DNA from 2 places in the Alicyclobacillus sp. CIJ1 genome. Region 2 is predicted to be linked to the other one. Evidence: riboswitches for the same ligand, from Rfam matches in the RefSeq annotation. Region 2 holds a riboswitch; the other holds the start of a gene.
The links. Region 2 has a riboswitch for cobalamin ahead of AC27E8_RS07010 (ribonucleoside-diphosphate reductase subunit alpha). Riboswitches for the same ligand answer to the same signal wherever they lie in the genome.

Region 1: it holds a riboswitch for cobalamin, as region 2 does, so the genes downstream of both, AC27E8_RS02735 (ABC transporter substrate-binding protein) here and AC27E8_RS07010 (ribonucleoside-diphosphate reductase subunit alpha) in region 2, are expected to answer to the same signal.

What each region holds. Positions count from the first base shown of each region.
Region 1 covers NZ_BAAJPH010000063.1:261,008-264,528, forward strand. Annotated here, with positions in the region: gene cobT (nicotinate-nucleotide--dimethylbenzimidazole phosphoribosyltransferase) at 1-331, shown strand, start outside; gene AC27E8_RS02725 (cob(I)yrinic acid a,c-diamide adenosyltransferase) at 328-903, shown strand; gene AC27E8_RS02730 (hypothetical protein) at 987-1,523, opposite strand; cobalamin riboswitch at 1,620-1,822, shown strand; gene AC27E8_RS02735 (ABC transporter substrate-binding protein) at 1,916-2,899, shown strand; gene AC27E8_RS02740 (FecCD family ABC transporter permease) at 2,896-3,521, shown strand, end outside.
Region 2 covers NZ_BAAJPH010000102.1:46,256-49,776, reverse strand. Annotated here, with positions in the region: gene AC27E8_RS07010 (ribonucleoside-diphosphate reductase subunit alpha) at 55-2,373, opposite strand; cobalamin riboswitch at 2,563-2,769, opposite strand; gene AC27E8_RS07005 (PaaI family thioesterase) at 2,924-3,337, opposite strand; gene AC27E8_RS07000 (long-chain-fatty-acid--CoA ligase) at 3,363-3,521, opposite strand, start outside.

The DNA.
Region 1 (3,521 bases), on a different contig from region 2:
GGCGTCCATCTGCGGCGCCATTCTCGAGGCCGCCGCCATCGGGCTGCCGGTTCTCCTGGACGGCGTGCTCGTCGGCGCCTGCGCCCTGTGGGCAGAACGCGCGCGCCCCGGCGTCCGCGATTTTCTGATTGCGGGCCACCTGTCGCCGGAACCGGCGCACGCGCTCTTGCTCGGCGAGCTCCGCAAGCGTCCCCTGCTGGACCTCGGCCTGCGCGTGGGCGAGGGCTCGGGCGCGCTCATGGCGTGGCCCATCCTGAGGGCGGGGCTCGACGTGCTCGAGGGCACCGCGATGTTTTCGGAACGAGCAAGGTCAGGGAGGGATGTCACATGAGGCTGTACACGCGCGGGGGCGATGGCGGCACCACCGCCCTCATCGGCGGCGAACGCAGGCACAAGGGCGACAGGCGCATCGAAGCGTACGGCGCGGTGGATGAAGCGTGCGCGGCGCTTGGGCTCGCCGCGAGTCTCATGCAGGACGAGCAGTTGTCGGACATGCGCCGTCTCGCGGTCTGGTTACAGCAGCGTTTGTGGGACGTGGGTGCGGATTTGGCGGCACCGCCTTCCGCAAAGGATTACGTGCCGAAGGTCGATCCGTCGTGGGTGGACGATCTCGAACCCCTCATCGACAAGTATCAGGAAGAGGGGCCGCCGCTCACGCAGTTTGTGTTGCGACAGGGAAGCCCTGCGGGGGCGGCGCTCCATTTGGCGTGCACGGTCGTCCGGCGTGCGGAGCGGGAGGCGTGGCGCCTCGCCGCGCAGGAACCCGTGCCGGAAGCGGCCCTGCGCTTTCTGAATCGCCTGTCGGATCTGTTGTTTGTCATGGCCCGCGCCGCAAACGCGCGCGCAGGCGTGGACGAGATCGCGTACGAGCACAGCCCCGTCGTCTTTCGCGACGGCAAGTGACGGACCGGCGCGCCAGGACACTTCCCTGGCGCGCGTCAAGGTTTAGGTCGCTTCCGCCCGAGGTTTCGTATCCGACCGAGGATTCAATGCGCCAGCTGGAAGTCGCGCTGCCAGCCGCCGTCCATCAGCCAGGTGTACAGCGGCGCGGACCTCAGGTACCACGTGCGCGATCCTTCGGTGAACGTCACGACGTCTGGCACGTGCTGGATGTCCTTGGACAGCGGTTCGCCCCGGCCTGAGAAGTAGGTGGTCGGCATCAGCGTGGCGGTTGCGCCGGACGCGAGTGTGAGGAACACCTCAGGCGGATCGATATTGGCGTTCACAATGATAGGTGGGCCGGGAAGCTTCGGGATGTTCACCTGCACGGGTCGGGCCTGCTTCATCCATTTCGCGATTTCCGCCTCGACTTGGGCGGGGTGGATGGGCTCATACCTGACTCCCGCCAGGCCTGCGGTGATGGACACGCTGCGCATCTCCTGCGCCGCAGGAATCGGCGGATGGGAAGAAGATGGGCTCACGCTCGCTCGGAGGGGCCCCGAGCTTCCAGAGCCGACAGCCGCAGCCGCGACAGGGGCGCTCGTGGCGAGGCAAGCGGCAAGCAACGCGACCTTTCCCCACATGCGCATGACCTCCTTTTTTTTTCTGGAGACGTGTGTCAACCGCATTGTGTGACACGCATGCCGTTTGACAAGCCATCCGCCCGCATCTACGATGAAACTCGATCCATGTCGCTGGGTGCTTCGCGCGGCAACGCGGCGAAGAGAATAGGGAAGCCGGTGAGAGTCCGGCGCGGTCCCGCCACTGTGAACAGGAAAGCGGGCTCTATCGAGCCAAGCCGCGACGCCACTGCCGTCTGGGTGGGAAGGCGCGCGGACGAAGACCTGTGAGCCAGGAGACCTGCCCAGCGACACGCGGGCGCCCTTCGAGGAAAGGCGCGTGCACGCGCGCGGGCATTTACGTCCGCCATTTCTTCGAATGGGACCGCTCCACGCACAGATTGGGGGGTCCACACGTGTTGAAACGTCCGTTGTTCCAAGGAACGGCGCTGGCTGTGGCGCTTGCGCTCGGCGCCACCGTCTCAGGTTGCGGCACGCCGCAGGCCACGCAAAACAGCCTCACCACGAATTCGAGCGCAGCGTCTGCCATCTCGTATCCCATGACCGTGAAGGACGACATGGGGAACACCGTCACCCTGAAACACCAGCCGATGCACATCGTGTCCGGTTCGGAGGGCACAGACGAGATCCTCGTGTCCCTCGTCCCTAAATCTCGCATTGCGCTCGTGACGACGATGGCGTCCAATCCCGAGTACTCGAATGTGGTCGCCCAGGTCAAGGGGATTCCCGCTTGGAGCGGGGACGACCCAGAGCAGGCGCTGGCCGTCCATCCCGATCTCGTCCTGGAAGCGGGCTACGTCACGAAGACCGTGCTCAATCAACTTCACCAGGCCGGCGTACCCATGTATGTGTTCAGCCTGAATGACTTCAACTCCATCGCCGACATCGAGCGGAACATCCTGACGGTCGGCCGCCTCGTCGGCGAGCCCGCCAAGGCCAATGCGGTCGTCGCCAACATGAAGCAAGACATCGCACAAATCGAAGGCGCGGTTCAGGGCCAACCGCGGCCCACCGTTCTCGACTACGGCTCGTACGGCTATACGGCCGGGCGCGACACGACCGTCGACGACATCATCCGCGACGCGGGCGGCGTGAACGTGGCGCACATCTTGAACGGGTGGCAGAAGATCACGGACGAGCAGATTGTCAAGTGGAACCCGGACGTGATCATCGACTCGTCCGACGACGCGGCCTTCCTGAAGAAACTCGCCTCCGATCCGGCGCTCCAGTCGGTCACCGCGGTGCGCGAGCATCACCTGTACGCCATCAACAGCGCCGATATCTCCTCGGTGTCACAGTATGTCGTCCGCGCCGTGTACGACGTCGCGAAGGTGCTGCATCCCACAGCACACCTGAAGGCGCCGAAGGTGATGGCATGACCAGGCGCCGCGCCTGGGCCTTTGGAGCGCTTGCCTTCACGCTCCTCGCCTCGGCCGCGCTTGAAATCGGCATCGGGCCTGTGATCATCCCCTTTTGGCAGATCCCGGCCGACACGTGGGCGTACTTCGCAGGCCATCGCGGTCTTGATGCGGTGGTCGTGGGGGCCATTCGCTGGCCTCGGCTCGTCGTGGCCGTGTTGGCGGGATCCGCGCTCGCGCTCTCAGGGGCTGTGCTTCAGGCCATCCTGCGCAACCCCATGGCGGACCCGGGCGTCATCGGCGTGTCGAGCGGCGGCGCGCTCGGGGCCGTGATCGCCGTCTCGACGGGGCTCGCCGCGCGCACCCAAGTGGCCACGCCCGCCTTGGCCTTCGCTTTTGGCCTGGCGGTGGCTGCTATCATGTACCGGCTTGCGACGAGCGCGCGGCGCACCGACATGTACCGGCTGCTTCTCGCGGGCGTCGCCCTGAGTTCGCTCTGCAGCGCCATCATCACGGCCATCCTCGACCTATCCCCACTCCAGGAGATGCAGCAGATGATGTTTTGGCTGTTCGGCGGCCTGGACGGATCGAACTGGACGGAGGCCGCGACGGTTGCGGCCGTCAACGCGCTAGCCATGCCCGT
Region 2 (3,521 bases):
GAATCCTCCTGTCGATCCTCGTCCGCCTGTGCGCGGGAACACCTGCCGGTGACCTCATGACGTACACGCGACGCAATCCTCAACTTCCACCGATTTGCTGCGGACGTAATACACGGTCTTCAGGCCCCGCTTCCACGCCAACAGGTAAAGATCCAGGAACTGCCGCGCACTGATGCCTGGCGTGATGTACAGATTGAACGATTGGCTCTGATCCACGTGCCGCTGCCGTGCCGCGCACGCTTCGATGCTCCAGCGCTGATCGATGGTGTGCGCCTCCTTGTAGTACCAGAACGTCTTGTCGTTCAGATTGGGCGCGGTCTGAGGTACGACGCCGTTTTTCTTCTCCTCGAGGAAAAAGCGCGCGTACACGGGGTCGATGCCTGCCGTGCTGCCCGCAATCAGGCTCGTACTGCTGGTCGGCGCAATGGCCACCAGATACGCGTTGCGCACGCCGTACTCGGCCACCTTGCGGCGCAGGCCGTCCCAGTCTGGACCACCTGGGCGCGTCCGGTACCCGCGCAGATCGAAGTACCGCCCGGTTTGCCAATCGGAGCCTTCGAACAGCGGATACGGTCCCTTTTCGCGCGCCAGCTCCATGGACGCCTCGATGGCAAAGAAGTTGATCCACTCAAACAGCTCGTCGGCGTGTTTCACGTGGGCCTCCGACTCCCACGCGATGCCCTTCTCCGCGAGATATTGGTGATAACCGCTCACGCCGAGGCCCACCGCCCGATACTTGCGGTTCGTGACGGCGGCCTGGGGCACCGGATAATGGTTTAGGTCGATCACGTTGTCCATCGCGCGAATCTGCCGGCGCACGGTCTCGCGAATGCTGTCGAGATCGCGGCACCGCCCCAGGTTCAGCGAGGACAGGTTGCAGACGACGAAATCGCCGGCCTCCGTCTTCGTGGTGATGATCCCGCCCTCTTCCGTCTCTTCGATTCGGCGCGACGGGCTCATGTTTTGAATGATCTCCGTGCACAAGTTGCTGCAGTAGACCATGCCCGCGTGCTTGTTCGGGTTGAGGCGATTGGCCGTGTCGCGGAAGAAGATGAACGGGGTTCCCGTCTCGAACGCGGACTGCATAATCCGCTTCATGATTTCGATGGCCGGGATCTCCACGCGCGGCAGCTTTGGATTCTCCACGCACGCCTGATACCGCCGCTCGAACTCTTCGCCCCAACTGTCTTCCAGCGAGAAGCCCATGACCTTGCGGACCTCGTACGGGCAGAACAGGTACCACATGCCGCGCTCCTCTACGCGCCGCATGAAGAGGTCCGGAATGCACACGCCCGGGAAGATGTCGTGCGCCTTCATCCGCTCGTCGCCGTTGTTCGTGCGCAGCTGCAGGAAGTCCAGAATGTCCTTGTGCCACACGTCGAGGTAGACGGCCGCCGCGCCGGCTCGCATGCCGAGTTGGTTGCAGCTTACAGCCGTGTTGTTGAAGTTGCGGATCCAAGGCACCACGCCGCCCGACGCCCCCGGATGATTGCGGATGGCCGATCCGCGAGCCCGGATTTTGCCCACGTAGATGCCCATCCCGCCGCCGAACTTCGAGACGCGCGCGAAGGCTTCGTCTGTGGCGTAGATGCTGACGAGATCGTCCTCTGGCATGTCGATGAAGCAAGAGCTCAGCTGGTGGAACGGCTTGCGCGCGTTGCTCAGTGTGGGCGTGGCCACCGTGGCCTGCAGCGTGGACAGCATGTCGTAGAATCGCTTCGCCCAGGCGACCTTCTCCTTTTCCTTCATGGCGAGGTGCATGGACACGCCCATGAACAACTCTTGCGGCAGTTCCATGATCTCGTTGTCCAGATTGCGAATGGCGTACCGATCCAGCAGTTGCTTCAGACCCACGTAGTTAAACAGGTAATCTCGCTCCGGCTTGATGTAGGCGGCCAGTTCGGCGATCTCGTCCTCGCTGTAGTGCTGTCGTATGTACGTGCCGTACCGCCCGATTCGCTCCAGCTCGACAATCAACTGATAAAAGTCCCCGTAACCCAAATGACGATAACCCCGGTTGCGCGACGCTTGCTTGTACGCATCGAAGAGCAACAACCGAGCCGCGACAAACTGCCACCCGGGTTCGGCGACGCTCGTCTTTTCCACCGCCGCTTGAATCGCGACGCGCGCAATCTCCGACGTCCGCATGCCGTCCCGGAGCTGAGGCCACACGTCCGCCGCCAGGCGTTCCGGATCGCATCCCTCGGCCGCTTCGCAGCCGCGCTTTAAAAATGCGAAGATTTTGTCCAGAGACAGCGGCTCGATCCGCCCATCTCGCTTTTCCACTGTGAAGGTCTTGACGCGATCGCGCCATTCCTCTAGCGCATGGCTCGCGCGCCCCGCACGGCGTTCATCCTCACTCGTCCGCTCCATCAGTCCTGTTGACGTGTCACTTGGGTGTACCATCGCATTCACTCCCCGCACCTCGTCCTGAAACCTTGAGTTTCGCCCACAAAAAAGCTCATCCGGGGCGCTCACCCGGATGAGCAGACGGCGGAAGACGGATCAGTCGAAGTGCGCAACTGTCCTCGGTCCGCCGACTTCTCAATCCCTCGTGAGCGTCGGATCCTTCGAGAATGGGCAGGTCTCCGGGCTTCGCTTCATCCGCGGACGGCGCCTTCCCCGGTGTCGACGTCTTTCGACATCCGAGTGGCTGGAAAGTTCCCATGCCGCCGCGATCCGCGTCACCGTGGCGAGGACCGCTCCAGATTTCCACTGGATTCCCTTTTCACCCGCCCCGTGGCGGGCACCCATTCCCTTGACACATCACATGCTTTGGACAGGCATTAGCGTAACACTAGATATAGTGTTTGACAAGCCCTTCTCTCAAAAAACACATCAGATATGGGCGAAAAACCTGTGAAAAGGCCGTCTGCAGCCAACATGTGCCCGCAGACGGCCTTGTTTCGATACCGAATTCCTTTCAAGAAGGTAGCTTCAGGACGCGGAACGATCCCGTGGCGTGCGCGCACAACCTGTCCTCTCCCAGGTACACGCGCCCCTCCACAGTCATGGTGCTTCGCGCTCGATGGATGAACTTCGCTCTACAGACGAGCGTACCTTCGCTCGCAGGCTCCGTGAAGTGAATGTTGAGGTTCGTCGTCACCACGGGCCGGTTCGGATAGTGGAGGCTGACGAGGAGCCCCATGGCCGAATCGAGCAGCGACATGTACACGCCTCCGTGCACGATGCGCGCCAGATTCCAGTGATGCGGCTGGATGACTAACTCGGCCACCACTTCGTCATCGTCTGCGCTCACCAGTTTCGCCCCAATGAAATCGGCGAACGTGCGGACGCTCGCGTCCGTCGCTGCTTCTGCATTTCCCCCTGGATACATGGGCACGCCGCGACCCTCCTTGCCGTCACGCCTGTCGCGTGGTCTCCTCCGTGAGCGCACGGCGGAGGATTTTTCCCACGGCCGATTTGGGCAGACTGTCTCGGAACTCGTATGCCCGCGGGACTTTGTATGCGGCCAAATTGGCCCGGCACCACTCATCGAGCTCCTGTTCCGTGACCTGCAT